DNA from 2 places in the Nocardiopsis tropica genome. Region 2 is predicted to be linked to the other one. Evidence: riboswitches for the same ligand, from Rfam matches in the RefSeq annotation. Region 2 holds a riboswitch; the other holds the start of a gene.

Region 1 (14,338 bases), on a different contig from region 2:
GACGGGTGGGACCGCGCGGGGATGCACACGCCCTCGTACGTGCCCGCCGTCGACGGCCGGCCTGCGCGCATCTACTACACCGGGCGCGCGACGGCCAGGCACTACGGCCCCCGGAGCGGCTACGCGATCGGGGTCCTGGAGCAGCGCGGGGGACGGTGGGAGCGCCGCGACGAGCCCGTCCTGCGCGGCAGCGCGCCGCGGACGAGCGTGCTCGAACCGCTCGTGGTCCACCACCGGGGCCGCTACGTGATGTGGTTCCAGGCCGACCCGAACGAGATCGGACCGGGCGAGCTGCCCGACTACGAGCTCCGGGTCGCCGAGAGCGCCGACGGGATCGCGTGGTCCGCCCCGCGGGTCTTCGCCGGTCCCGACGAGGGCTTCTTCGACAACGCCGTCCACCGTGTGGGCGACCGCTGGGTCATGGTGCTGGCGAGGGGGGCGAACCTGCACAACACTCCGCGCTTCCCCGACCAGGGCCTCTGGGTCGTCACTGCCCCCGAACCGAGCCCCGTCCGTGCCGACTGGACGACGCCGGTCCGGGTGCTGGACACGGACCGGCCCGGCGTTCCCGCGTGGATGGCGCGCGGCGTCTACGGTCCGGCGCTGCACGCCTCGGAGGGAGCGGACGGCGCCGTGCTGATGTACACGGCCGTCAGGGCCGCTCCGAAGTGGCCCGCCTTCAACCTGCGCCGCCTCCTGCGCGGACGGGCCCCGGTCGCGCCCTCCCCCTTCTACCTCGCGGTGGGGCGGTCGCGGTTGTCCGGCCCCCCGGGTGCGGTCGGGAGCTGACGCCGCCGTCGACCCGCCCGCCCCGGAACGGGTCCGGGGCGGGGCGTCGCCCCGGGAGGCGCGGCGCGGGACGGTCCCGGGCGGACGGGCCCCGCCCGCCCGGGACCCCCCGGTCAGCCCTGCGGGCCGGGGTCCTCGCCCATCGCCACCACGACCTTGCCGCGCAGCCCGCCCTTCTCCACCCTCCGGTGGGCCTCGCGCACCCTCTCCACCGGGAACACCTCGTCCACCACGGGCACGAGCCGACCCGACTCGACGTACCGGACGAGTTCGGTCAGGTCCTCGCGCGAGGGGTTGTTGCTGAAGGGCAGGACCCTGCGGCGGTCCACCGCGGCGGACCAGAGGGTGTCGGCGGTCGACCTCAGGGGGCGCCGGGGGTCGATGGCCAGCGGGAGGTAGCGGCCCCCCGGGGCGCGCAGCCTCCGGTAGGCGCCCGGCTCGGAGCCCACCACGTCGAGGACGACGTCGAACCGGCCCAGGTCCGCGGGCCCGGTCTCACGGTGGTCGAACACCTCGTGGGCGCCCAGGTCGCGGACCCAGTCGAGGTTGCGCCGCCCGGCCAGACCGGTGACGTGCGCCCCCAGGGCCCGGCCGACCTGCACCGCCGTGCTGCCGACCCCGCCGGAGGCACCGCGCACCAGCAGCCGCTCCCCCTCGCGCAGGCGCGCCTTCGCCACCAGGGCGGTCAGGACCGTGGTCCCCGAGGCCGGGAGCGCCGCCGCCCCGGCCGGGTCGAGGCCGGCCGGGGCCGCCACGACCCTCTCCTGCGGGACCGCGACGAAGTCGGCCGTGCTCCCGAACCCCATGTGCGGCAGGATTCCCAGCACCTCCTCCCCCACCCGCGCGGGGTCGACCCCGGGTCCCACGCCCGACACCCTCCCCGAGAAGTCGACGCCGAGGCCGCGGGGCATGCGCGAACCCATGACCCGGCGGAGGCTGCCCGCGCGGATCTCGGTCTCCCCTCCGCCCACGCTCGCGGCGTGGACCCGCACGAGCACCTCCCCCGGCCCCGGGTCGGGGACGGGCACCCGGTCGATCGTCAGGACGTCGGGCGGACCGAACCGCTCGTAGCGGACAGCGCGCATGGTGTTCACGGTGAACCTCTCCTCGTTGACGGGAATGGCCGGCCGCGCACCGCGGTTCCCCGCTACGAACGCCGGGGGCGGTGCGCGGCCTGTGCCGACTCCCCGACCAACGCACCGGGGCCGCGCCGTGATGGCCCCGGGGACACAAGTGAGAGACGGGGACATGGGGATTTCTCGGATCGGTGCGCCGGCGCCGGCCACGGAGCCGGACCGCCCGGCGCTCGCGCCGATGCGGCGCGATGCCGAGGACAACCGCCGGCGCATCCTGCGGGCCGCCCACGAGTGCTTCCGCGAGCGGGGCCTGGACCTGCCGATGGCGGTCGTCGCCCGGCGCTCCGGGGTGGGCACGGCCACGCTCTACCGGCGTTTTCCGACCAAGGACGCCCTGGTCATGGAACTCTTCGCGGACTCGGCCGCGCAGTACGAGAAGGTGTTCGACGCGGCCCTGGCCCATGCCGACCCCTGGGGCGGCATGGAGTACGCGCTGCGGCGCTGCTGCATCCTCCAGGTGGAGGGCCGCGTGTGCTCGCCGGAATTCACGGCCCGGTTCCCCTCCCACGCCGAACGGCACGCCCGCGAGGGCCGGGAGAAGCTGGCGGCGGTCCTGGACCGCGCCCGGGGGGCCGGGGCCGTGCGGGCCGGGATCACCACCGACGACGTGGAGATGCTGTTCGAGGCGGTCGGCGGTCTGGCCGCGTCCGCCGAACCCCACCGCCGCGCGCAGCGGCTGGTCAGCCACCTCCTGGCCTCCTTCGCCGCCTGAGGCGCCCTGGGGGCCGCCGGGCCGGGTCCCGGCCGGCGCGGGGCGCGGCCCCCTCGACCGGCGCGGGGCGGCGACCGGGGCCGGGCCGCGACGGGCCTTCCGAACGCGACGAGGCCCCCGGCGCGACGTCGTGTCGCGCCGGGGGCCTCCGACGTGTCCCGCGGCCCCGGAGGCTACTCGGGGGCCGGTGCGGACTTCTCCGGCACCAGCTTCAGGCCGACGACCGCGGCGATGATCCCGGCGAGGAAGACGATCTTGAGCGCCGAGACGCTCTCGCCGCCGGTGAACATCGCGTAGAACACGGTCAGCGCGGCGCCGAGGCCGACCCAGACCGCGTAGGCGGTGCCGATGGGGATGTGCTTGGCCGCCCAGCCCAGGCCGGCCATGCTGATCGCCAGTGCCACGAGGAACACGACGGTCGGGCCGGGTTCGCTGAACCCGTTGGACATTCCCAGTGCGGTGGCCCACACGGCCTCGAACACCGCGCTGATGAGCAGGATGATCCACGGCATGTCAGCTCACCGCCTTGAGACCGATGATCGAACCGATGAGCAGCACCAGGAGCAGGGACTTGCCCCAGGTGGCGCGGTCCTTGCCGGTGAGGAACCCCCACAGGACGGTGAGCGTGGCGCCGATGCCCACCCAGACGGCGTAGGCGGTGCCGGTCGGCAGCGAGGTCATGGCCCAGGCCAGACCCGCCATGCTCGCGACCAGGGCGACGGCGAACAGGAGTGTGGGGCGCCATCGGGAGAAACCCTTCGACGCGCCCCGGGCGGTGGCCCAGACGGCCTCCAGGACCCCGGAGACGACGAGAACGAACCATGCCATGGACAAGCCCCTTTCGAGGCCGTCTTGTCGTGGCGCGGGTACGGCTCCCTCGTCCGCTGACCCGAGGAGCGGGTCTCGACCCCAACGTACAACATCGTCCCAGGCCGGTGCCGTGAGGGTCGTCACGACACGTCCCCCCGGGAACGGGTGGGGAGGTCCCGTGCACCGGGTCCGGTTCGGGGCCCTCCGCCCCGTCGGGCGCTCGACGCCCGCCGCCGACCTGGCCCCCAGGTCGGGGGCGACTCGTGGCCCTTGGTGGCGATATGCCGCGCCCGTCTTCGCGTCTCAGCAGCTCACAGGGTTTTCAGGCCCGAGAGCGGGGGATCCCTGTGGCGTAGGCACCCCGCTCGACACGCTCAGAGGAAACCGATGCGCATCCTCTTCGCCGCCCTCGCCCTGACCGCCGCCGCCGCCCTCACAGCGTCGGCCGCCCCCGCGGCGGCCGCACCGCCACCGCCCCCCGGGGCCGAGTACATCACGGAGGAGATGTGCAGGAAGGGCGGAGGCGCCGTCAAGGAGAGCGAGGACTCCCCCAGCGGCCTGATCTGCGAGGGAGGCCGTTTCGACGGCTTCTTCGTCCACTGACCGGACCCCCGCGCCCCCCTCGGGGCCCCGCGCACCCCCGCGCGGGGCCCCACCCCTGTGCGCCGGGCCCCGTACCGGGCCGGGCACGTCCCCCGGAGATGCGGCCCGGTCGGTTCCCCGATGCGCGGGGAGCGAGGTTCCGGTCAGAGCACTAGAACGGCCATGCCCTCATCAGGAGAAGCGGGAAAGGGGCCCCCAGTGCGAGAAGGGGGAAGAAGGCCGCACGCGACGATCCCTCGAAGCTGAGCCGCAGGAACATCCTGTGCAGGAGGAAGCCGACGGCGAATCCCATCACGGACACCGCCGTGTTGAGGGCGGTGAACCCCTCGGTGAAAACGAGGGAGAACGGCAGGGCGAAGTAGAAGAGACCGGCCACGGAGGCGGAGGTCGCCTTGGTCGCCCCGAATTCCCGCGAGCCACCCCTGGGCACTCTCCTCCTGACCTCGACAGCGAACGCGACAAGACTCGGGAGAGTCGTTATCAGGAGCAGCGCCCCATAGGCCGCCGATAAAACGGCGAACGCCGTCGGGGGGTGCACGTCGGAGGATATGCTCCAAGGAAACAGGAGAAGCAGGCAGGCGTGAAGGCCGCCCCCGCCCAGGACCCTGCCTCCTATGCCGACGACGGTCATGCCTTCCCCCTGAACCAGGAACCCGCAGTTGGACGCGGCCCCGTTCGCGCATGCGACCGCCCGAGCACCGCACCTCCGAACATCGGCCGAAAATCGACACCGGCCGGAACGAAAGCAAAATGCACCACCGGAAGAGCGACACAGAGAGGGCTTTTCTTTTCCGCCGAACCGGGCGAAGCTTCTCGTAAAATTACTACCCCTTGCGAAACGCGTCAAGAGGACAGGAAACCCCGACCCACGGCGCAGCCACCCGAAGAGAAGCGCTGACTTCGAGAAACCACAGGCCAGGGTGTAGGCAGTTTTTCGAGAAACCCCCTCCTCCCGCAAAGGAGTATTGGACCTCACATAAATGATCTTCGCAGGCCCGGAGAGAAACCGCATGCGCACAGGCCAGCGGGTTTCCGCCTCCGGTGGAGGACAAAGCCACCGCTGTTTCCGCCCCTCGTGAAACGGGGCGACGGCATCCGGGCCGCTGCCGCGCCGGTTCTCGCAGCTCTTCACGCACCGAGGCACGACAGGGTTCCACGGGGTCGAGCCTCTCAGGCGCGGTGACGCTCCCCTTCGGTCCCATGGGACTCCCGAGGCCGCTGAAGACCTCACCGCCCAGGACCCCCGGTGTGGTCGAGGGAACCTGGCTTCGACCACATCCCGGCGAGCCCCGTGAACATAGCGGCACGCCCCGGCACCCGAGACCCTCGCCCGGCGGGGGGCGTCCCGCCGTCATCCGTCATCGGGAGTGCCCCGGGGGACGGGCGAGCCGGAGGCGCGCGCCGCACGGCGCCGTTGTGCCAGCAACAGGCAGGCGGGCACCGTGGCGGCCAGGAAGACCCCTGCGGAGATGGCGATGTAGCCGAACACCCCGGTGGCGGAGTTCACCGTGGTCCCGTCGACGACGACGGTGGTCGAGGACAGCACGGCGGCTCCGACGAAACTCATGCAGACCGAGCCGATCGCGCTGGTGACGGTGACCATGCTGGCGATCACGCCCTGACGCTCCGGTGGCGTGAGCTCGCCGGCCATGTTGAACCCGGAGGCCGTCAGCGCCCCCATGCTGACGTTGAGCAGCACGCCGAAGCAGATCGCGGCGGGGAACGAGGCCGCACCCGCGAACATCCCGATGGCACCCGCGACTCCTAGCAGAACGCCTCCGGTCAGGGCGACGGACGGGTCGAAGCGTGCGGCCACCCAGCCCGAGACCAGGCCACCGATGATGATCCCGACGGCCGGGACACCGAACAGCAGACTCAGCGACCCTGTCGCGTCGAGGCCGTAGCCGAGCTGCTGGTCGGGTGAGACCTGCGCGATGAGACTCAGGAGCTGGTCCATGCTCTGCACCGCACCGCTGCCGAGCACGACGACCAGGAGGGTGAGCAGCAACGGCCGCCCCAGGTTCCTGATGTCGATCACGGGCTCGGGTATCCGGCTGCTCACCAGGAACCACCTGGTCAGCAGCGCCGCTCCGACGCCGAACAGGGCGAGCGCCCCCGCGCTGAACCACCCGATGCCGGAGCCGAGGCTGATGTACCCGAGCACAGCGGTCAGGCCGCCCCCGAGCAGCAGGGCCCCGACCACGTCGACGCGTCCCGGTGTCCTGACCCCGTGATCCGGAACCACGGCGCGGATGCAGACGACTGCGAGGATCGCGAGCAGGGACGAGGCCGCGAAGACCGCCTTGAAGCCGAATTGCCCTGCCATGGCCTCGATCAGGACGCTCAACCCGATTCCCAGAAATCCGGCCCCTGTGGTGACCGCCCCCACGGCGGGCATCGCGACCTTCGGTGCGCACAGGTCGCGGACGATGGCGGCGGTGAGGAAGACCGCCGCCACGGCGGCGCCCTGCATCATCCGGCCCAGGACGAAGATCCAGAGGTTGGGGGCGGCCATGCAGACCAGCGCACCCCCGCAGGCGATGAGCAGTACGACCGTGAGCATCTTGCGTTTGCCGTGGATGTCGGCGCTCTTGCCGAACAACGGCGCCCACATCGCTCCGGCCAACATGGCGCTCGAGCTGATCCAGGCCGCCTGGGTGGTGTCGAAGTGGTCGAGCATCTGGGGCAGGACGAGCAGCGGGGCCACGATGACCGTGTCCGCCACGATGTTCGCCAGAAGCAGGGCCACGATCTGCACGCCCAACCGCGGACTCCAGTGCGTATGCGGCGCTCTGCGTGATGGTGCGGGGGTGCTCATGCTGTTCTCCACAGAACTCCTTCGATGGGGAAGGGGCGTCGGCTCGGACCATGCGGTGGAGCGCTGCCGCACGAAGGCCGGCCCGGGACCCACCGGGTGCGCCCCGGGCCCCGTGCACGAAGACGACGGTCATGGTCACCCCCTGCTCGATCCGGTGACCAGGCCTTGACGCCAGATCTGATCGCCCGGCCCGCACGGGAGCAGGCCGGTTCGGTCCGCTGTGCCGTCTCCGTCGTGGACCGCGGTCTACACCGGTGCACCGCTGCCGACCGGGGCGGCGGCACGGTCCTTCTCGAGCTTTCGTCGACGCCATGCGCCGCCGAGCCGCAGGATGAACGAGCGAAGCACCTCGGCGACCCGGCCGGAGGGGACGAACATCTGCTGCTTGATCCGTGCGGTGCGCTGGTGGCTCCGGATCGAGGGACGCAACCCCGCCTCCCAGGCGGTCAGTGCGGCACGCAGGTCGGCCGGGTTCTCCCGCAGGGCCCTGCCGAGCGCGTCGCCGCCGCGCAGGGCGCTGGTCGCGCCCATGCCCGAGTACAGGTTCAGGCACCAGGCCGCGTCGCCCACCAACACGGTCCGGCCCTCGCTCCATCGGGGCATCCTGACCTGGTGCACCGAGTCGAAGACGAACTCCGGAGCCCGTTCGAGCCCGTCCAGGACGTGCCGCACGACCGGGTCGTCCATTCCGGAGAAGACCGATCGCAGCCGCTCGACCCGGTCCCCGGTGAACTGCTCGGCGATGTCAGCGGTGCGGTAGGTCAGCAGCGCGGTGGGGGCCCGGTCGGCCAACCCGAACACCCAGGCCGCACGCCCCGCGCGGGCACTGATGACGCTGTCCTGCGCACCATAGGACGGCACCTGCTCGTCGAGCTGGAAGGCGCAGATCATCGCGTCCCAGTTCGTCATGTACTCCTCGTGCGGACCGAAGACCATGCGCCGCACGCTGGAGCGCATCCCGTCGGCGCCCACCACCAGGTCGAAGCGCTCACGGTACTCGTGGCCGGCTCCGATGTCCTCGAGCACCACCTCGACGTCGTCGGCGCCGTCGTGGATCTCGGCGGGCGCCGTGGCGAATCGCACCTCGACAGGTTCACCGCCGGCCCCGGCGATGCTCTGCCAGAGCGCGGCCTCGATGTCGCCGCGTACCACCGCGGCGGGCCGGCCGGGCTGGTGCAGGAATCCCAGCCCCGGCGACGACCTCCCGTCACGGTCCAGCTCCCACGCCTTGCCGGCGTCGGGAGGGTTGCGGACGTGCAGGTCCTCGCTGATGCCCAGGTCGACGGCCGCCTGCCTGCCGTCGGGCAGCAGTCCGATGAAGTACCCGCCCCTCCGTCGTTCGGGCGCCCGTTCGACGATCACCGGGGCCCATCCGGCCGCACGCAACCCGATCGCCGCGGACATGCCCGCGATCCCGAGTCCCACGACCAGTGCTCGCTTCTGCATGGTGCTCTCCTTCGCCTTGCCGATTCGGGATTGCCCGGAGCCATCGGATGCGCGGCTCCGGGGTCGGTCAGTCCGGGACGACGACGGCGCGGGTCCGCCCCTGGTGTGCCCAGGCTTCGCCGACCCGGTCGAGCGGGTAGGCGGTGTAGGGGGCCTGGAAGGTTCCGTTGGCGAAGTGCGCCATGACCGCGGGGGCCTCTGCGAGCAGCTCGGCCTTGGAGACCGAACCGATGCCGCTGCCCGTGACCCGGATACGGCGGCTGCGCAGCAGCGCGGCGGGTACGGCGGCCCGCGCCCCGGCGAGCGAGCCGATCTGCACGTACGCCACCTCGGGGGCGTCCTCGCTCATGCCGCCCCGGGCCAGGGCGGCGAAGGCTGCTTCGGCGACCGTGCCCCAGAGGAAGTCGAGCACGAGCGTGGGCGGGGCCTGGTCGACGGCCGTGGCCAGAGCGGTGGCGAGGGCGTCGGGGCCGTCGTGGTCGAGCGAGACCGGCAGAGCGCCCAGCTCCCGCAGTCGCTCCAGCGCCTCCGGGTCCCGACCGGCGGCCACCACCCGGTCTGCGCCGAGTGCCAGCGCGGCCCGCACCGCCAGGGCGCCTGACATGCCGGTCGCCCCCAGCACCAGCACGGTGCCGAGCCGGCCCACTTCCTTGCGCCTGGCGGTCAGAACCATCCAGCCGGACAGGCCCGGGTTCATCCCGGCAGCCACGGCGAGGGGGTCGGCCCCGGCCGGCAGCTCCAGCTCGAACGGCGTGACCAGCCGCTCGGCCATCGTGCCCCACGGCGCACGGGCGAAGCCCGTGTAGACCAGGCTCCCGCCGGCGGTACGGGCCACCGCGTCCACACCGGGCACCAGCGGGTAGGCGTGGCCGCTGCCGTAGTGCTGACCGGACGCCAGCCCGCGCACGACATGGTGCAGACCCGCTCCGACCAGGTGGAGCGGCTCCTGTCCCGGCTTCGGCTCGGGGTCGGGGAACTCGGCGCAGACGGGCGTTGCCCCGGGGCCGTTGACGATTGCAGCGCGCATCAGAATTTCCTTAACTAAGTTAAGTTCTTGGTGCGATCAGACTGCCTGAACTTTGTTAAGCTGTCAACATGGCCAAGGGGATCACTCGGGAACAGATCGTGACAGCGGCACTGAGCCTGCTCGACGACAAAGGCTTGGACGGCCTCACTGTCCGCGCGCTCGCCGCCCGGCTCGAGGTGCGCCCGCCTGCCCTGTACTGGCACATGCGCAACAAGCAGGAACTCCTCGACGAGATGAGCACCGCCGTCATGCGGCGCGTCACCACCGCGGTGTCGGCCCTCCCGCCGGCCGACGGCTGGCGAGAGGACCTCGCCGCCTACGCGCGGATCCTGCGCTCGGAGTTCCTGCTCCACCGGGACGGGGCCCGTATCTTCAGCGGTACGCGCATCGCCGACCCCGACGTGGTCCGGATGAAGGAACCGTGGCTCGCGCGCTGGACCGCGCAAGGAGTCGGCCTTGCCGATGCCGACGACGCCATCGACCTGGCCGTCGCCTTCGTCGTCGGTTTCGTCATCGAGGAACAGGAACAGCAGCAGTCGGCCGGGACCGACCCGTCGCGCTACTCGATCGACCAGCGCGACGCGTGGCTGGGGCCGGACGTCCCGCTGGTCAAAGAGGCCGGTCACCTGCGCGACCACGGCGACCAGCGGTTCGAGCGACACTTGGGTATCGTCCTGGACGGTCTCGCAGCCCGCTTCGACAGCTGACCCGCCCCTTGGAGCGCTCGTGTCCAGCCCGGCGACCTCCACCAGGTGCTCGACGCCGGGATGACAGCCGACTGCACGGAGTGGTCCACGACGAGAACGCGGCCGTCCTCGGCGGCGTCGCCGGGCACGCCGGAGTGTTCGCCCAGGGGCCGGCCGAGCCGGCACACCACTTCCTGAGCGCGCGGCAGGGCCGGGGGCCGTTGACTGCCGTCGGCGCCTACGTCGGGGAGTCCTGGAAACCGGCTGTCCGGGCGGACGCGACCACCGGTCGCGGGCACGTCCTCCCCCGGGGACGCGACCCCACCGACTCCCCGAGTCGCAGAGGGCAGGAATTACGGAAGGATGCGCCGAGCCGTTTCGGTGCCTCGGGCACATCCCCGCTTGTGCGTGGGGAGCAGATCGCGAACCCGGCGCGGCAGTCCTGGCAGCTGGGTCCATCCCCGCGTGCGCGGGGAGCAGCCTTGCGCTCATTCAGTAGTGCACGAACACCAGGGGCCATCCCCGCGTGCGCGGGGAGCAGCGCCGACGGGCTGACCGGAACGGCTGCCGGTGTGACGCGAGGGGTTCTGACCCCGGACGATCTTGTACTTATAGCCGGTCTCGGCGCCCAACCTCGCTATAAGTACAAGATCATCGCGAGAGGGGACGGGCGTCAGAGTGGGTTGAGGCGGGCCTTGAGCAGGCAGAACTCGTTGCCCTCGGGGTCGGCCAGGACGTGCCACTGCTCCTCCCCCGTCTGGCCGATGTCGGCCGGGCGGGCGCCGAGCGCGAGGAGCCGTTCGAGTTCGGCGTCCTGGTCGCGGTCGGTGGCGTTGACGTCGATGTGCAGCCGGGGCTTCCCCTTCTCCGGCTCGTCCCTGCGGCTGAGGATGATCGTCGGCTGCGGACCGCCGAACCCCTCGCGCGGACCGATCTCCAACGTGCCGTCGTCCTCGCGGTCGAGCACCACGAAGTCCAGGACCTCGCACCAGAACCGCGCCAGCACCTCGGGATCGCGGCAACCGAGCACGAGCTCACTGATACGACATGCCATGAACGCAACCCACTCTCATCCGGAGAACCGCCGGGGAGGCCGCACGCGAACTTCGTGGGCGCCCCTCGGCGTGACGACCCGGCGACTGTACCGAACGGGACGGGCGGGGGCCAGATGTTTTCGGAGCCGTCCGGGACCCGGCGCCACCTGCGCTTTTCAGAACTGCCGCCGACGCCGGCGCGGTGGTCCCGCCCCGGGGCGCTACTGCCCGTCGAGGACCCCGGGGGTGTCGTGCAGGACGACGCTCTGGTGGAGCGGGACCCGGCCCCGGCGGAATTCGTTCACCGGCGCGGTCCGGTCGGCCGTGCCGAAGGAGATGCCGAAGAGCAGTTTGAGGTCCTCGGGGACGCCCAGGAACTCGCGGACGGTGTCGGCGTAGAACCCGAGGATGGTCTGCGGGATGCCCCCGAGCCCGCGGGACGCCAGCGAGAGCAGGAAGTTCTGCGCGTACATGCCGATGTCCCCGGCCGTGCGCACCCCGTCGCCGATGACCGGCATGAAGAGGAAGGCGGCGTGCGGGGCGCCGTAGAACTCCAGGTTCTCCCGGACCGCGAGTCTCCTGCCCTCCCGGTCCGCGCGTTCGATGCCCCGGGCCCGGTAGTGGCCCGCGGCCTGGGCCTGCGCCCGCTCCTGGTAGACGCCCTCCCCGTAGTCGGCGGTGAAGTCGGGGGAGGACCGCCCCTCCTCCTCGGCCCGGAGCAGTTCCTTGCTGAGGGCGTCCCGGGCCGCGCCCGAGACGACGTGCACCGTCCACTGCTGGGTGTTGCTGTTGGAGGGGGCCGTCTGGGCGTCCTCCAGCACGCCGCGGATGTCCGACGGGGACACGGGGTCGGGCAGGAACTGGCGGGGCGAGCGCCGGGCGAGCGCGATGTCGGTGAAGGGTGAGGCGGTGGTGGGCACGGCATTTCCTCTTGACGGTGCTTGTCCCCGTGGGCACGGCGGTGCCCACCGGGTCGGCGCAGGTCGGGTCGTGTGTCAGCGGTGGAGCGAGCGGTTGAGCTCGACCGTCTCGTCCAGCGTGGGCGCGGAGGTGAGCGCGGCGAAGCGCTCCATCATGCGGACGCGGTTGAGCGGGGCCTCCTCCCGGTCGGCCGCCTCCAGGGCCGGTCCCAGGTCTTCGAGGACCAGCTCGGTGCAGTAGGCGGGCGTCATCGGCTGCTGGCGCCAGGAATCGGCGAGCGTCCCGGCGTCATAGGGGTCGAAGCCGCTCTCGTCCACCAGGCGCATGGCCACGCGTCGCGCCTCCGGGGAGTCGGCCGCGACGGGAAGCGCGATGCGGCCCGGGGTCCCCGCCGGTACGCCCTTGGTCTGCAGGGTGCCGGCCAGGACGGCGTTCCACGCCTTGACGACGGGCCGTCCCAGCTGCTCGGCGACCCACAGGCTCTCCACCTGGCCCTTCTCCACCGCCTCGACGGGGCCGCCGAGGTGGGGGAAGTAGTTGGAGGTGTCGATGACCACGGTCTCGTCGGGCACGGTGGCCAGGAGGGCCGCCAGCGACGGGATCCGTGTGAAGGGGACGGACAGGATGACCACGTCCTTGCCCTGGACGGCCTCGGCCGCGGTCACCGCCTCGGCCCCGTGCTCCAGCGCGGAGGCGTCGATCGTCTCGGGGCCCCGGGAGTTGGCGACCTGGACGTCGTGTCCGCCCGCGCTGAACGCGCGCGTCAGCGTCCGTCCGATCTCCCCCGCGCCGATGATGCCGATTCTCATGGTGTGTCCCTCTCGAAGGCGCGCCGTCCCGAGGTGGGTGCGGCGCGGTGTGATGGGTGGCCGGGCAGGCGGGAGCGCACGGCTGCCGGGACGGCCGACGGCGCCGGGATCCGGCGGGGAGGGAGGCCGGCGGCCTACTCCTCGCCGTCCTGTTCCCGGTATCCGCTCTCGATGAGTGCGCGCAGCCGGTCGAGCGACTCCTCGTCGGTGGCGCCGGAGCCCTTGATCCAGGCGACGGAGACGGCCGCGAGGTAGAGGTCGTACCCCTTCACCGAGGGGCGGGCGTGCCCCGCGAGCTGTGCGGCCCGCACGTACTCGTCGGTGGTGGCGATGAGTTCGTCGCAGGGGAGGGTGAGCGGGTTGTCCGGTTCCCTCTCCCGGACCGCGGCCATGAGCGGTTCCGGCAGCCCGCTGAAGGCGCTGAAGTACTCCTCCAGAGCCCGCAGCCACTGCCGCAGCGCCTCGGAGGCGTCGCCGAGCAGGGCGATGTCCTCCTGGCGGGCCACGAGTTCCTCGGACCGCGTCTGCAGCACGGCCGCCAGCAGCGCTTCCCGGGTGGGGAAGTGCCGGTACAGCGTGGCCGGTCCGACGCCCGCCTCCTTGGCCACCGCCTCCAGGGAGGCGCCGACCCCGGCTCTGAGGAAGTGGCGCTGCGCCGCTTCGAGGAGGGCGGCGCGGTTGCGCTGGACGTCCGCCCGGGGCTTGCGCCCCTGCTGCCCCTTGGCGCTCATACGCCCCCCTGACCTCGGTGTTTCCGGCTCCTCGAAAAAACGGAGGCTGCCTCCGCACAGGAACGAGCTTAAAACGGAGGCTGCCTCCGGTCAAGTCGCCGCCCTCGGTCCGCCACCGTCCGGACGTCCTGAACGGTCGACGCGCGCAGGCGCATGCCACCCGTGGGTGCCGTGTCGACCAGGGCTGTGGCGACCGGGGCTGTGGCGGAACGGGCCCGGCCCGCGCCGGAGGCGGCGAACAGGCCTCCGGCCCGCCTCCGCGTGCGCGGAGGCGGGCCGGAGTGTTCGCGTGTGCGGCGGCTGCGGAGCGCGGTCACTCCATGCCGGAGACGGCGTCGCAGAGCAGGTCCACGGCCGCCTGGGTACGGCCCGCCTCGTCGAGCGTCTCCTCGGCCTCGGCGCCCGCGGGCAGTACCTCGACCTCGACGACGAGGTTGTCCATGCGGTACAGGGCGTGCCCGGAACCGTTCGCGGTGCCGCTGAGCGGGAGCCTGCCGTCCGGGCAGGTCGCGGACTCGGAGCCGTCCGACTCCGGACGGCTGTCGTAGAAGTAGCTCGTGGCGGCCTCGATGCCGTTGTCCTTGCGGATCCCGTTCACCTGGCTGGTGAAGACGGTGGTGCGCAGGTCCACCTCGTGTCCGGAAGCGGCCTCGATGCCGGGGGTGACGACGCACTCCAGGCCCTCGGCTCCGTACGCGTAGGAGTGGTCGGCCTCATAGACCTCCAGGTTCTCGCCGTTTCCGGCGATCTCGCTCGCGGCGTCGGTGTCCAGGAGATCGCACGGACCCGGCGGGGAGGTGTGGACGTCCTCCGGGC
Region 2 (14,338 bases):
CTCGGCAACCAGGTGTGGACCACCCGGGCCACGCAGTCGGCCACCGACCTGGTCCGCGCGCTCAACGTCCCCGCCTACATGAACGGCGCCGGCCGGGGCACGCTGGCGCCGGGCGACCCCCACCACTTCCAGCTCTCCCGGCGCTACGCCTTCACCAACTCCGACCTGATCATCATCGTCGGCACCCCCTTCGACTTCCGCATGGGCTACGGCAAGCGCCTCTCCCCCGACGCCACGGTCGTCCAGATCGACCTCAACTACGCCACCGTCGGCAAGAACCGGGACATCGACCTGGGGATCGTCGGCGACGCCGACGTCATCCTGTCCTCGGTGCTCCAGGCCACCTCCGCCTACGGGGACAACGGCTCCCAGAGCCGCAAGACCTGGCTGGAGGAGCTGCGGACCCAGGAGCAGACCGCCCTGGACAAGCGGGCGCACCTGCTCACCTCCGACTCCACGCCCATCCACCCCTACCGGCTGGTCAGCGAGATCAACCAGTTCCTGACCGAGGACTCCATCTACGTCGGCGACGGCGGCGACATCGTCACCTTCTCCGGGCAGGTGGTCCAGCCCAAGTCGCCGGGCCACTGGATGGACCCGGGGCCGCTCGGCACGCTGGGCGTCGGCGTCCCGTTCGTGATGGCCGCCAAGTACGCCCGCCCGGACAAGGAGGTGGTCGCGCTCTTCGGCGACGGCGCGTTCAGCCTCACCGGCTGGGACTTCGAGACCCTCGTCCGGTTCGACCTGCCCTTCGTCGGCATCGTCGGCAACAACTCGTCGATGAACCAGATCCGCTACGGCCAGATCGCCAAGTACGGCGCGGACCGCGGCGAGATCGGCAACACGCTGGGGGACGTGAACTACGCGGAGTTCGCCAGGATGCTCGGCGGCCACGGCGAGGAGGTCCGCGACCCGGCCGACATCGCCCCGGCGCTGCGCCGCGCCCGCGAGTCCGGCAAGCCCTCGCTCGTCAACGTCTGGATCGACCCCGAGGTCTACGCCCCGGGGACGATGAACCAGACCATGTACAAGTAGCCGAGCCAGAGAGGAAGAGCCATGGGCAAGGCACTCGACGGGGTACGCGTCCTGGACATGACCCACGTCCAGTCGGGGCCGTCGGCGACGCAGATCCTCGCCTGGATGGGCGCGGACGTGGTCAAGGTGGAGGCGACGTCGGGCGACATCACCCGGCGCCAGCTCCGGGACCGGCCCGACGTGGACAGCCTGTACTTCACGATGCTCAACTCCAACAAGCGGAGCATCACCCTGAACACCAAGAAGCCCCGGGGCAAGGAGATCTTCCTGGACCTCGTGCGCCGCAGCGACGTCCTGGTGGAGAACTTCGCCCCCGGCGCGCTGGACCGGATGGGGTTCACCTGGGAGGCGCTCTCCGAGGCCAACCCCCGGCTGGTCTACGCCTCGATCAAGGGGTTCGGGCCGGGCGCGTACGCCGACTTCAAGGCCTACGAGGTGATCGCCCAGGCGATGGGCGGCTCGATGAGCACCACCGGGTTCGAGGAGGGCCCGCCGCTGGCGACGGGCGCGCAGATCGGTGACTCGGGCACGGGGATGCATACAGTAGCCGGTATCCTCGCGGCCCTGTACCAGCGCACCCACACCGGGCGCGGCCAGCGCGTGCAGGTGGCCATGCAGGACGCGGTGCTCAACCTGTGCCGCGTCAAGCTCCGCGACCAGCAGAGGCTCGCGCACGGGCCGCTGGCGGAGTACCCCAACGACGACTTCGGCGACGAGGTCCCCCGCTCCGGCAACGCCTCCGGCGGCGGCCAGCCCGGCTGGGCCGTCCGCACCGCCCCGGGCGGGCCCAACGACTACGTGTACGTCATCGTCCAGCCCGTCGGGTGGGAGCCGATCACCCGGCTCATCGACCGGCCCGAACTGGCCGACGACCCCGAGTGGTCCACCCCCGAGGCCCGGCTGGACAAGCTCGACAAGATGTTCTCCCTGATCGAGGAGTGGACCTCCCAGATCCCCAAGTGGGACGTGCTGGCGGCGCTCAACGCGCACAACATCCCCTGCGGCCCGATCATGTCCACCCGGGAGATCATCGACGACCCGACCCTGCGGGCCAACGGTGTCATCACCACCGTCGACCACCCCGAGCGCGGGCCCTACAGCACCGTGTCCTCACCGATCCGCCTCTCGGACTCGCCGGTGGACGTCGTCCGCTCCCCACTGCTCGGCGAGCACAACGCCGAGGTCTACCGCGGCGAACTGGGGCTGTCCGACGAGGACCTGGCCGAACTCGAATCGAACGGAGTGATCTGAAGACATGGCCGCCTACACCCCCGAGCGTTCCGACCGGGACCGCTCAGCGGTCCGCGAGGTGCTCGACCGGGCCCGTGCCGAGGGCCGCACCGCCCTCACCGCCCCCGAGGGCCGCGTCCTCGCCGACGCCTACGGCATCCCGATCCCCGGAGAGGCCCTGGCCCGTTCCGCGGAGGAGGCCGCCTCCCTCGCCCAGGACCTCGGCCTCCCCGTCGTGGCCAAGATCGTCTCCCCCGACATCCTGCACAAGACCGACGCGGGCGGCGTCGAGGTCGGCCTGGACAGCGCCGAGAAGGTCTCCGAGGCCTACCACCGCATCGTCGCCAACGCCCTCGCCCACACGCCGGGCGCGAGGATCGACGGCGTCCAGATCCAGCAGCAGATCGGCGGCGGACCCGAGGTCGAGGTCCTCGTCGGCGCGACCACCGACCCCACCTTCGGCAAGATCGTGGTGTTCGGCCTGGGCGGCGTCCTGGTCGAGGTCCTGAAGGACGTCACCTTCCGCATGGCGCCGATCTCCAAGGAGGAGGCGCTGTCCCAGGTCGGCGACATCCGCGCCGCCGAGGTGCTGCGCGGTGTGCGCGGCCGGCCGGGTGTGGACCAGGAGCGGCTCGCCGAGGTCGTCAGCGCGCTGTCGGACCTGGTGACCGACTTCCCCGAGATCGCCGAGGCCGACCTCAACCCCGTGTTCGCCGGGCCCTCGTCCGCCGTGGCCGCCGACCTGCGCTTCGTCCTGGACTTCACCCCGGCCGAGCGGCCGGCCTCGTTCGGCCGGGACGAGATCCTCGGCGCGATGAACCGGGTCTTCAAACCCCGGTCGATCGCGATCATCGGCGCGTCCAACGAGGCCGGGAAGATCGGCCACTCCGTCATCAAGAACATCGTCGACGGCGGGTACGCCGGCGAGGTGTACCCGGTCAACCCCAAGGCCCCCGAGGTGTACGGCCGCAAGGCGTACGCGAGCGTCCTCGACGTCCCCGGCGACGTCGACGTGGCCGTCTTCGCGATCCCCGCGAAGTTCGTCGCCGGCGCGCTGGAGGAGGTCGGGGCGAAGGGGGTCGCCGCGGCGATCCTCATCCCGTCCGGCTTCGCCGAGACCGGTGAGCAGGAGCTGCAGGACGAGGTGCTGGCCATCGCCCGCAGGCACGGCGTCCGGCTCCTCGGCCCCAACATCTACGGCTACTACTACACGCCCGAGAAGCTGTCGGCCACGTTCTGCACCCCCTACGACGTCGCCGGCGGCACCGCCCTCACCTCGCAGTCCGGCGGCATCGGCATGGCCATCCTCGGCTACAGCCGCAGCACCAACACCGGGGTCTCCGCCATCGTCGGCGTCGGCAACAAGGCCGACATCGACGAGGACGACCTGCTCACGTTCTTCGGGCAGGACGAGAACACCAACGCCATCGCCATGCACCTGGAGGACCTCAAGGACGGCCGCGCCTTCGTCGAGGCCGCACGCGAGGTCGTGCCGCACAAGCCCGTCATCGTGCTCAAGGCCGGGCGCACCGACGCCGGCGCCCGCGCGGCCGGGTCGCACACCGGGGCGCTCGCCGGGGACGACAAGGTGTACGACGACATCCTGCGCCAGGCCGGGGTGGTCAGGGCGCCGGGGCTCAACGAACTGCTGGAGTTCGGCCGCGCCCTGCCCGTCCTGCCCACGCCCAAGGGCGAGAACGTCGTCATCATCACCGGGGCGGGCGGATCGGGCGTCCTGCTCTCCGACGCCGTGGTCGACAGCGGGATGTCGCTGTACGAGATCCCGCCGGACCTGGACGCGTCGTTCCGGGCGTTCATCCCGCCCTTCGGGGCGGCCGGGAACCCGGTCGACATCACCGGGGGCGAGCCCCCCTCGACCTACGAGGCCACGGTCAGGCTGGGCCTGGAGGACGAGCGGGTGCACTCGCTGATCCTGGGCTACTGGCACACCATCATCACCCCGCCGATGGTCTTCGCCAAGGTGATCAGCGAGGTCGTGGCCGAGGCCAGGGCCAAGGGCATCGACAAGCCCGTGGTGGCCTCCCTCTCCGGGGACACCGAGGTGGAGGAGGCCTCGCAGTACCTGTTCGACCACGGGATCGTGGCCTTCCCCTACACGACCGAGAAACCCGTGCAGATTCTCGGCGCGAAGTATCGCTGGGCGCGCGCCGCAGGACTACTCTGACCCAGTGCCCGGCCGGCGCCCACCGCGCCGGCCGGGCCCAGGCACCACCGCACCGCCGCACCACCCCCTGATCCCGACGGCCTCGGAGCCGCCGCCACAAGGCCGTCGGGACCCTCCGCCGCGGACGCAGCCACTCACCGGCCGCGACGGTCCGCCCGCACACCGACAGAGAGGTGACCGCACCACCCGGGGGCGCCATGCAAGCAAGCAGCTCGCATCCGCACATCCCACACAGGGAGTTCCACCCATGGATTCCTCACGCCCCGAGACCGGCGGTACGCCGGGTTCCGCCGACAAGTCCCCCACCGACTCGCAGATCCCCTTCGTCCCCGCCCAGCGGCAGCCGAGCACCGTCGAGTCCGACACGTCCTCCACGGCCACCACCGCCGGTGGCGCTCCCCCGCAGGAGGAGCGCGTGTGGAAGGCGGGCCGGCTGGAGCCGATGCCCATCCGCCCCCTCCCGAAGGCTCCCCCCTCGATCCACATCCTCGGGCCCACCGTGTTCCTCGTCGCCCTCGGCGTCGGCATGGGCGAGTCCTACATGTGGCCGAGGCTGGTCCTCGTGTTCGGCCCCGAGATCCGCTGGCTGTTCCTGGTCGGCGTCTCCCTGCAGGCCGTGGTCATGCTGGAGATGTCGCGCTACGCGATGGCGACCGGCGAGAGCATCTTCTACGGCGCGGCACGCGTGTTCAAACCGCTGATGTGGTTCTTCTTCCTCACAGCGATCCTGGTCTACATCTGGCCGGGACACCTCTCCGCGGGCGCCTCCGCGTTCGAGCGGGTGACCGGCATCCCCTGGCAGATGACCGCGGTCGCGGGGATGCTCCTCGTCGGCGTGGTGTTCACGCTGGCGAAGGTCATCTACAACCTGCTGGAGAGCGTGCTCTCCATCTGCATCGGCCTCCTGGTCGTCGGGACGTCCGTGGTCGCGGCGATGGTCGGCAACCTCTCCGACCTCACCTCCACCATCAGCGGCATGTTCGCGTTCGGCTACTTCCCGCCCGAGGCGATGACGGCCGCCTGGTTCCCGATCATCGTCGGCTCCGTCGCCTTCGCCGGACCCTCCGGCATGCAGCAGATGTGGTACACCCTGCACCTGCGCGACAAGGGCGCCGGCATGGGCGCGCACATCCCGCAGATCCGGGGGCTCCGGCACTCCGGCGAACAGGAGACCATGCCCTCGCGCGGCTTCATGTTCGACACCTCCGACCCCGCGGAGATGGCGAAGTGGAAGGGCTGGCGGCGCTGGGTCACCTTCGACGCCATGGTGCTGTTCTGGGGCATCACCATGCTGGTGACGATCTCCTTCACCGTCCTGGCCCAGGCCTCCGCCCGTTTCGACCCGAACGTGGCCGACCTCATCCGGGCCGGTGACCGCGACGCCTCCCTGGACGCCATGGCCAGCTCCTTCTCCGCCGCGGGGAGCCCGGTCCTGGGGACCGTCTTCTTCTGCTTCATCGCCCTCATCGGGCTCAACGCCACGCTGGGCCTGTTCGACTCCTTCTCGCGCGGCCAGGCCGACATGACCTACAACTTCGTGCCGGGCGCCAAGAAGATCGGCGTCTCGAAGCTGTACGCCATGTTCCTGTGGGGCCTGATCGTCTTCGGCATCCTCGTCCTGCTCTTCGGCCCCGCCGACGGGCCCGCGGCGATCCTGGACGTGCTCGCGTTCCTGTCGGCGTTCGCGATGGGCGCGTACTGCGTGGTGCTGCTGCTGGTCAACAACCTCACCCTGCCCAAGCCGATCCGGCCGGGCATCGTCTCCAACGCCGTCATCGCCTTCGCCGCGCTGTTCTACCTCGGCGCGCTCTTCTACTCGCTGTTCGCCTTCGGGGTCGTGGTGGACTGATGGGCGTCCAGGTCTCCCCCAGAACGTCCGGCGCCCTCCTCCACCACGCCGAGGTCGCGGTGCCCGGGGCGGCGATCGGCCTCGTCGCCGGATTGTTCGCCGCGGGCGTCGGCGCGTTGGCCGGCCTGCCCGCGCTGCTCAACGCCACGGTGGGGGCGGCGCTCGGCCTCCCCCTCGCGCTGCTCGGGGCCGGGTACTGCGTGCTGCTCGCCCGAGGCGTGTTCTCGGTCGGCGCGGTGGCCCCCCTCGCGCTGTACTGGCTGGTGGGCTTCCCCCTCGCCCGCCTGTTCGACTCCTACGCCGTGGCACTGGTGTTCGGGAACGACACCGTGCTCCGGGAGCCCCTGCTGTCGTTCCTGACCCTCCAGGCGATGCTCAGCTTCGGCTTCACCATCGGGTTCCTGTGGCTGCACGAGAGGATCGCGCCGCACTGGCTGCTGCGCGTCCGCGGGCACAACCCGGTGGCGGCCGAGCTGGTCGAGCGGTACATGGAGCACGCGGAGCACCTCAACAGGCGTCGGGCCTCCCGGCGCCGTCCCCCGACCGCCCCGTCCTGACGGACACGGCCTGCCCGGTGCGGCGTCCCGCGCCGCACCGGACAGGCCGTCCCATGAGCACCAGGAGTACCGCCCGGCCGGACCCCGTGCCCGGGCGGGCGTACGGCGCGGGCCGGGCACCGGGGCAACGGACCCGTGCCCGCGCCGTCCCGGTTCCCCGCCGACCGGCGGCCCGGCTCAGTGCAGGACCTTGAGCCCGACCACGCCGGCGACGATGAGGACCAGGCAGAGCGCCTTGAGCGGGCTGAAGCCCTCGCCCAGGAAGAACATGCCGACCAGCGCGGTGCCGACGACGCCGATCGACACCCAGACGGCGTAGCCCGTCCCCAGGGGGATGGTCCGCAGCGCGTACGCCAGCCCGGCCATGCTCAGCGTCAGTGCGGCGCCGAAGGCCACCGTCGGCCACAGGCGCGTGAACCCCTGCGAGGCGTGGAGCGCCGCCGCCCACGCGGTTTCCAGAAGACCGGAGATCACCAGTACAACCCAGGCCATCGACCCGTACCTCCATGACGTGCGTGCAGGAACGCGCCGTCTTGTCGTACCGGGTACGGCGCACCTCGTCCGGGGTCTCACGGATCGCGCCGGCGCGGCGGGGCCGCGCGGGCGGTGATGCCTCGCAACCTACAACCCGCGGGCGCGGGCCGGGCTTCCGGGGCCGCTGGAGAGGTGCGCCACCGCACGTGGGGCCGGGCTGCCGTCCCGACCGTTCACGCCGCGCCGGCGACGCCTCCGGCCGACCCGCCCGGCAGCGCACCGGCCCGGGCCCCGCCGCGCCCTCACCGCGCCTCCGCGGCGCCCCTTCCGGGCGGACCGCCCGCCGCGCGGGGCCGGACCACGCGGGGTGGGGGACCGGACCGGCGCGCCGACCCGGGTGGACCGGTGTCCCGCCGCCCGGCGGCCGTTCGTCGTGCGCCGTGACCGTTCGTCGCACGGTGGGCGACCGTTCGACGCTCCGGCCCCGCGTTCGGCGCGCGTGCGGGCGCGCCCCCTCCTTGTGGAGAGTGCCACTCCTTACAGTGCCGAGTAATACAGATCACACGAAGGAAGCGCGCTCCCGGCAGCGCGGCCGTTCCCGCCATCCCCCGGAGGTACGACCCAGCATGGCCACACAACGCCCGCCCGAACCGCCCACCCCGCCCCCGGGGCCGGGCGGGGGATCCCCCGAAGAGCCGCTGTCGGAGGCCGCCGTCATCGCCATGCACAGCGACCCCCGGTTCCTGGCCCTGAAGAAGAGCCTGTTCAGCTTCGTCTTCCCGATGAGCCTGGCGTTCATGGCCTGGTACCTGCTGTACGTGCTGATGTCGGCGTTCGGGCGGGACGTCATGGGCACCGTCCTCTTCGGCAGCGTCAACGTCGCGCTGGTGTTCGGCATCCTCCAGTTCGTCTCGACCTTCGGGATCGCGATCCTGTACACGGGCTACGCGCGCCGCAAGCTCGACGGCCCCGCGACCGCCCTCCGCAACGAGCTGCAGAACGGCACGACCGGCAAGGAGGGCAACCGATGATCCTCGCCCAGGAGGCCGTGGCGGTCAGCGAGAGCAGCCGCCTCGTCACCATCGTCCTCTTCTCCCTCATGATCGCGGCCACGCTCGGCATCACCGTCTGGGCCAGCCGCAACACCCGCGACGCGACCGACTTCCACTCCGGCGGCCGCGGTTTCTCGCCGCTCCAGAACGGCCTGGCGATCGGCAGCGACTACATGTCCGCCGCGTCCTTCCTCGGGATCGCGGGCATGATCGCCCTGTTCGGGTACGACGGCTTCCTGTACTCCATCGGCTTCCTCGTCGCCTGGCTCGTGGCGCTGCTCCTCGTCGCCGAGCTCCTGCGCAACTCCGGCCGCTACACCATGGGCGACGTGCTGTCCTACCGGATGCAGCAGCGCCCGGTCCGGACCGCCGCGGCGATCTCCACCGTCGTGGTGTCGATCTTCTACCTGCTGGCGCAGATGGTCGGGGCCGGAGCGCTCATCGCCCTGCTCCTGGGCATCCAGGAGGGCCAGACCTTCCTCGGCATGGACGCGCCCACCGCCAAGATCGTCGGCATCGTGGTCATCGGCCTCCTGATGACCATCTACGTCACCTTCGGCGGGATGAAGGGCACCACCTGGGTCCAGATCATCAAGGCCGTCATCCTCATGGCCGGCGCCGCCCTGCTCACCGTGCTGACCCTGTCCCTGTACGGGTTCAACCTGGGCGCTCTGATGACCGACGCCGCCAACGCCAGCCAGGCGGCCGACGCGGGCAACGCCGCCGGGTTCCTGGAGCCCGGGCTCCGCTACGGCGTCGAGGTGGCCGGCGACCCGCTCCAGACCCTCTGGAACAAGCTGGACCTCATCAGCCTCGGCCTCGCCCTGGTCCTGGGCACCGCGGGCCTGCCGCACATCCTCATCCGCTTCTACACCGTCCCCGACTCCCAGAGCGCCCGCAAGTCGGTCAACTGGGGCATCGGCCTCATCGGCGCCTTCTACCTGATGACGCTGGTCCTGGGCTTCGGCGCGGCCGCGATCGTCGGCCACGAGGCCATCACCGCGCAGGACGCGGCGGGCAACACGGCGGCGCCCCAGCTGGCGCAGGCGGTCGGGGAGAACATCGGTGGCAGCATGGCCGGAGCGGTCCTGCTCGCGATCATCGCCTCCGCCGCCTTCGCCGCGATCCTGTCCACGGTCGCCGGCCTCGTCATCGCCTCGTCCTCCTCCCTCGCGCACGACTTCTACAACTCGGTCCTGCGCAAGGGGAAGGCCACGGGCACGGAGGAGGTCCGGGTCGCCCGGATCTCCGCCCTGGGCGTCGGCCTGGTCGCGATCGTCCTGGCGATCTTCGCGCAGAACCTCAACGTGGCCTTCCTGGTCTCGCTGGCCTTCGCGATGGCCGCCTCGGCCAACCTGCCCACCCTGCTCCTCAGCCTGTTCTGGAAGCGCTTCAACACCGCCGGAGCGCTCGCCGGCATCTACGGCGGCCTGATCAGTGCCGTGGGCCTGGTGTTCTTCTCGCCGGTCGTCTCCGGCTCCGAGACCGCCCTCATGCCCAACGTCGACTTCGCCTGGTTCCCCCTGCCCAACCCGGCGCTGGTGTCGGTGCCGATCAGCCTGCTCTGCGCCGTCATCGGAACGCTCATGTCCAAGGAGCGCGACTTCGACAAGTTCGCGCTGCTCCAGGTCCGCGCCCTGACCGGCGCGGGCGCGGAGAAGGCCTCCGACCACTAGACCGAGCGGCACACCGCCCGCCACCGGACTCGGGCGGCCGTCGGCCCACTCCCGCCGGGGCCCCTCCCGTCCCCGGTCCGGCCGCCGCCCCGAGTCCTCCCGTCCCGGGCCCGTCACCCCTCACCGGGTGGCGGGCCCGAGGCGCGCCCGCGGGGCGAGTACCCGGTCGGCCCTGGCAGAATCAGGAAAGGTGACCCCCGACACGTGAGCGTTGACACATTTTGCTGGGATATGGTCAGTCCGTGTCGTACCGGTGGCTGTCGCGGATATCCCCCTCCCGACGGCGCCCCGCGCCGTCGGAGCAGAGGGCGGGCGTCGATCTGATGCGCCAGGTCCACGCCCTCAGCGTCGACCTCCAGGACGGGCTGCACGGGAGGGGCGTCTTCTCCGCCGCCCGGAGGCTGTCCCGCCTCCTCGCCGCCGACGGCGTCGTCCTCGCCGACCTCGACGGGCCGGTCGCCTCCCACGGCGCCCGGTTCGACGCCGGTGACGTGGCGGGGCTGCTCGCCCAGGTCTTCGAGTACGGCGGCAACGCCCGCAGGCGCCTCCCGGAGGGGGCCTCCGTGTGCGCGGTTCCCCTGACCGTGGCCGACGAGCTGGCGGGGGCCCTGGTCGTGTCCGGCCGCCCCGCGGAGGCCGACGTCGAGGCCGCCGCGGCGCTGGTGTCCGACGCCCTCGACCACGCGGCGCTGCGCCGCACCCGCGACCGGATCGCCGCCGCCGACCTGCGCACGCTCCGCGCCCAGATCTCCCCCCACTTCGTGCACAACGCCCTCGCGGTGATCGCCGCGCTGGTGCGCACCGACCCCGACCGGGCGCGCCACCTGCTGTCGGACTTCGCCGACTACCTGCGCTACGGCTTCTCCGAGAAGGGCGACTACGCGACCGTCTCCGACGAGCTGGAGGCCACCCAGACCTACCTCGAACTCCAGCGGGCCCGCTTCCACGACCGCCTGGACATCACCGTGCGCATGGCGCCCGAGGTGCTGCCCGTGGCGATCCCCTTCCTGGTGGTGCAGCCGATCGTGGAGAACGCGATCCGGCACGGGCTGGAACGCAAGGAGGGCACGGGGCACATCAGCGTCTCCGGGTTCGGCGAGGGACCGCTGTGCGTGATCGAGATCGAGGACGACGGGGTGGGCATGCACCCGGACCTGGCCCGCTCCCTGCTGGCGGGGACCGGGCCCGAGTCGCGCAGCGTCGGGCTGGCCAACGTCGACCAGCGGCTGCGGGCCGTCTACGGACCCGAGTACGGTCTGGTGATCGAGACCGCGCCTGGGGAGGGGACGAAGGTGACCGTGCGCGTACCGAGGTTCACCCGGGGGGTGGTCGCCCAGTGAAGCCCGAGCTGCGGGTGCTGGTCGTCGAGGACGAGGCGTCCACCCGCCAGGAGATGGCGTCGCTGCTGGCCGACATGCCCGAGGTCGCCGAGGTCCACGCGGCCGACAACGGGGCCGCCGCCGTGCGGCTGCTGGGGACGACCACGATCGACGCCGCGTTCCTGGACATCCTCATGCCCGGACTGAACGGCATGGACGTGGCGCGCGTGCTGAGCGTGCTGTCCGAACCGCCCTCCATCGTGTTCGTGACCGCCTCCGAGACCCACGCCGTGGAGGCGTTCGGCATCGGGGCCGTGGACTACCTGCTCAAACCGATCCGCCCCGAGCGCCTGGCCGAGGCCGTGGGCCGCATAGCCCAGCTGCGCCGGCCCGCCGGGGCCGCGCCCCCCGCGGAGGACCTCCACGTGGTGCAGATCGACACGGGGCGGCGCACGGTGTTCGTCAAACGCGACGACGTGCAGTTCGTGGAGGCCCAGGGCGACTACGTCCGGCTCCACACCTCCGACGGCACCCACCTCATCCGCCTCTCCCTGTCCTACCTGGAGGAGGTGTGGGAGTCGGCGGGGTTCGTCCGCGTCCACCGGGGGTTCCTCGTCGCCATCCCGTGGGTGCGGGACCTGCGGGTGACCTCCTCGTCCGGCCTGGTCGCCGGGACCCCCGCCGGCGACGTCCCCGTGAGCCGCCGCCACGGCCGCCACCTCCGGGCCCAGCTGCTGGAGGCGGCCCGGCGCGACCAGCTCGGCCGCTCGGCGAACGCGCAGGGCGCGGCGGTGTCGCGGTCCAGGGACGGTGAGCACGACCAGCCCCACCGGCAGGAGCCATGAGCCCGCGCCGTGAGAAGCTGACCAGCCCGCAGACCCGGATCGCGCTCGCCCGGGGCAACCGGCCCGCCCAGCACCTCCTGCCGATCCCCGGCCCGGTGGACACCGAGGCGGCCCGGAAGCTGTTCCACGCCCAGCGGCGGACCGCCGTGCGCACCGTGGCCCTGCTGACGGTCCTGCTGTTCGGGGTGAGCGGCGCCTTCGCCGCCTTCCCCGTGCTCGGCCACGTCCGGCTGGGGGGCGTGCCGCTGTCGTGGCTGCTCCTGGCCGCGGGGATCTACCCGCTGCTGTTCGGCCTGGCACTGTGGCACGTCCGCTCCGCCGAGCGCGTCGAGCGGCGTGCGGCACGGGAGGCGCCGAGGCGGGACGAGGACCCGGGACGGGAGCGGTGACCTCCGTCCTGGCGATAGGCCTCGTCCTGGTGACGAGCCTGGTCATCGGCGTCTACGGGGTGCGCGCCGCCCGCTCGACCTCCGACTTCCTGGTGGCCTCCCGCCGCGTCTCCCCCAACTGGAACGCGCTCGCGATCGCCGGCGAGTACCTGTCCGCCGCGTCCGTGCTGGGGCTCTCCGGCCTGCTGCTCAAGAACGGCCTGGGCACCATGTGGTACGCGGTCGGGTTCGCGGCGGGATACGTGGCGGTCGTGGCGCTCGTGGCCGGGCCGATGCGCAGGTCGGGGGCGTTCACCGTGCCGGACTTCGCCGAGTACAGGTTGGGCGCGCCGCGGCTGCGCAAGCTGTGCGGGCTGGTCGTCCTGGTGATCATGCTGTTGTACCTGGTCCCCCAGTTCAAGGGGGCGGGGGTGGTGCTGAGCCTGGTCAGCGGAACGCCCTACTGGGTGGGCGTGCTGCTCGCGGGGGTGGTGGTGAGCGGCTCGATCGCCGCGGGCGGCATGCGCTCGGCCACCTACGTGCAGGCCTTCCACTACGTCGTCAAACTCGCGTTCATCGCCGTCCCCGCGATCTACCTGGTGGTGCACGCCGGCCCGGAGACCCGGGCGGAGGCGCTCAACCCCGAGTGGGGCACCCACTTCCCGGAGGCGACCCCGGTGGAGTTCACCGTGGACACCGACTTCAGCCTGGACGAGCCCGTGACGGTGACGACCCCCTCGGGCGACGGGGTGGAGCTCTCCGCGGGGGAGCACACGGTCGGGCAGGGCACCGAGTACGTCTTCCCCGAGGGCGCGACGATCCCGCACCCCGACGGACTCCCCGAGCTGGGCAGCGAGCGGTGGAGCACCCCGCTCCTGGACGTGGGGGGCTACCCCCTCTTCGAGACGTGGTCGACGCTGCTGGCGATCACGTTCGGCTGCATGGGCCTGCCGCACGTCATCATGCGCTTCCACACCAGCCCCACGGCGCGCACGGCGCGGCGCGTGGCGGTGGGCGTGATCGCCCTGCTCGGACTGTTCTACCTGTTCCCGACGGTGTACGGCCTGCTCGGCCGGGTGCTCACCCCGCAGCTGGTCCTGCTCCAGGGGACCGACACGGTCGCGGTGGTGCTGCCCGCCCAGGCGGTGCCGGGATCGGTGGGGACGGTGCTGACGGCCCTGGTCGCGGCGGGGGCCTTCGGCGCGTTCCTGTCCACCTCCTCGGGGCTCCTGCTGGCCCTCGCGGGCGGGCTGTCGCACGACCTGTTCCAGGGGAGCGTGCCCAGGCTGCGGCTGGCCGTGGTGGTCGGCGCCTGCGTGGCGGTGCTGCTCGCGCTGCCCGCGCAGATGATCGACATCAACGTGCTCGTGGTGTGGGCGTTCACGGTGGCGGCGTCGACGTTCTGCCCGCTGCTGGTGCTGGGGATCTGGTGGCGGCGGCTCACACTGGCCGGGGCGGCGTCCGGGCTGGCCGTGGGGGCGGTGACCGCGACGGGCGCGGTCGGCTGGTCGATCCTGTTCACGACCCCCGCCGGGTGGGTGACGGTGCTGCTGGCCCAGCCCGCGGCGTGGACCATACCGCTGGCGTTCGGGACGATGATGGCCGTGTCCGGGCTGACGCGTCCCCCCGACTGGGCCGAGCACGCGGTGCTGCGGCTGCACTCCCCCTGAACCCGCGGTTTCGTGGGCGGGGTCGGCGCCGACCCCGTACGATCACTCCATGACCTGATCGCGCCACGAGGAGTAACG

The links. A riboswitch is a leader RNA that binds a small molecule or an ion and turns the genes downstream of it on or off. The one in region 2 is predicted to bind guanidine.
Region 1: linked by a shared signal. The riboswitch ahead of ACFQBR_RS05560 (DMT family transporter) and the one ahead of ACFQBR_RS26355 (DMT family transporter) in region 2 are both predicted to bind guanidine.

The regions. Positions count from the first base shown of each region.
Region 1 is NZ_JBHSUF010000003.1:2,048-16,385, forward strand. It holds gene ACFQBR_RS05540 (hypothetical protein) at 1-789, shown strand, start outside; gene ACFQBR_RS05545 (NAD(P)-dependent alcohol dehydrogenase) at 903-1,874, opposite strand; gene ACFQBR_RS05550 (TetR/AcrR family transcriptional regulator) at 2,038-2,637, shown strand; gene ACFQBR_RS05555 (DMT family transporter) at 2,811-3,149, opposite strand; gene ACFQBR_RS05560 (DMT family transporter) at 3,151-3,465, opposite strand; guanidine-III (ykkC-III) riboswitch at 3,478-3,544, opposite strand; gene ACFQBR_RS05565 (hypothetical protein) at 3,835-4,050, shown strand; gene ACFQBR_RS05570 (hypothetical protein) at 4,202-4,681, opposite strand; gene ACFQBR_RS05575 (MFS transporter) at 5,402-6,808, opposite strand; gene ACFQBR_RS05580 (FAD-dependent monooxygenase) at 7,115-8,314, opposite strand; gene ACFQBR_RS05585 (zinc-binding dehydrogenase) at 8,382-9,341, opposite strand; gene ACFQBR_RS05590 (TetR/AcrR family transcriptional regulator C-terminal domain-containing protein) at 9,440-10,048, shown strand; gene ACFQBR_RS05595 (VOC family protein) at 10,701-11,081, opposite strand; gene ACFQBR_RS05600 (nitroreductase) at 11,283-11,981, opposite strand; gene ACFQBR_RS05605 (NADPH-dependent F420 reductase) at 12,057-13,022, opposite strand; gene ACFQBR_RS05610 (TetR/AcrR family transcriptional regulator) at 12,926-13,522, opposite strand; gene ACFQBR_RS05615 (hypothetical protein) at 13,836-14,338, opposite strand, start outside.
Region 2 is NZ_JBHSUF010000019.1:131,778-146,115, reverse strand. It holds gene ACFQBR_RS26380 (thiamine pyrophosphate-binding protein) at 1-1,035, shown strand, start outside; gene frc (formyl-CoA transferase) at 1,057-2,286, shown strand; gene ACFQBR_RS26370 (acetate--CoA ligase family protein) at 2,291-4,450, shown strand; gene ACFQBR_RS26365 (Nramp family divalent metal transporter) at 4,698-6,299, shown strand; gene ACFQBR_RS26360 (hypothetical protein) at 6,299-6,856, shown strand; gene ACFQBR_RS26355 (DMT family transporter) at 7,034-7,348, opposite strand; guanidine-III (ykkC-III) riboswitch at 7,379-7,442, opposite strand; gene ACFQBR_RS26350 (DUF485 domain-containing protein) at 7,957-8,361, shown strand; gene ACFQBR_RS26345 (solute symporter family protein) at 8,358-10,058, shown strand; gene ACFQBR_RS26340 (sensor histidine kinase) at 10,382-11,398, shown strand; gene ACFQBR_RS26335 (LytR/AlgR family response regulator transcription factor) at 11,395-12,222, shown strand; gene ACFQBR_RS26330 (hypothetical protein) at 12,219-12,611, shown strand; gene ACFQBR_RS26325 (sodium/solute symporter) at 12,608-14,260, shown strand; gene ACFQBR_RS26320 (hypothetical protein) at 14,338-14,338, shown strand, end outside.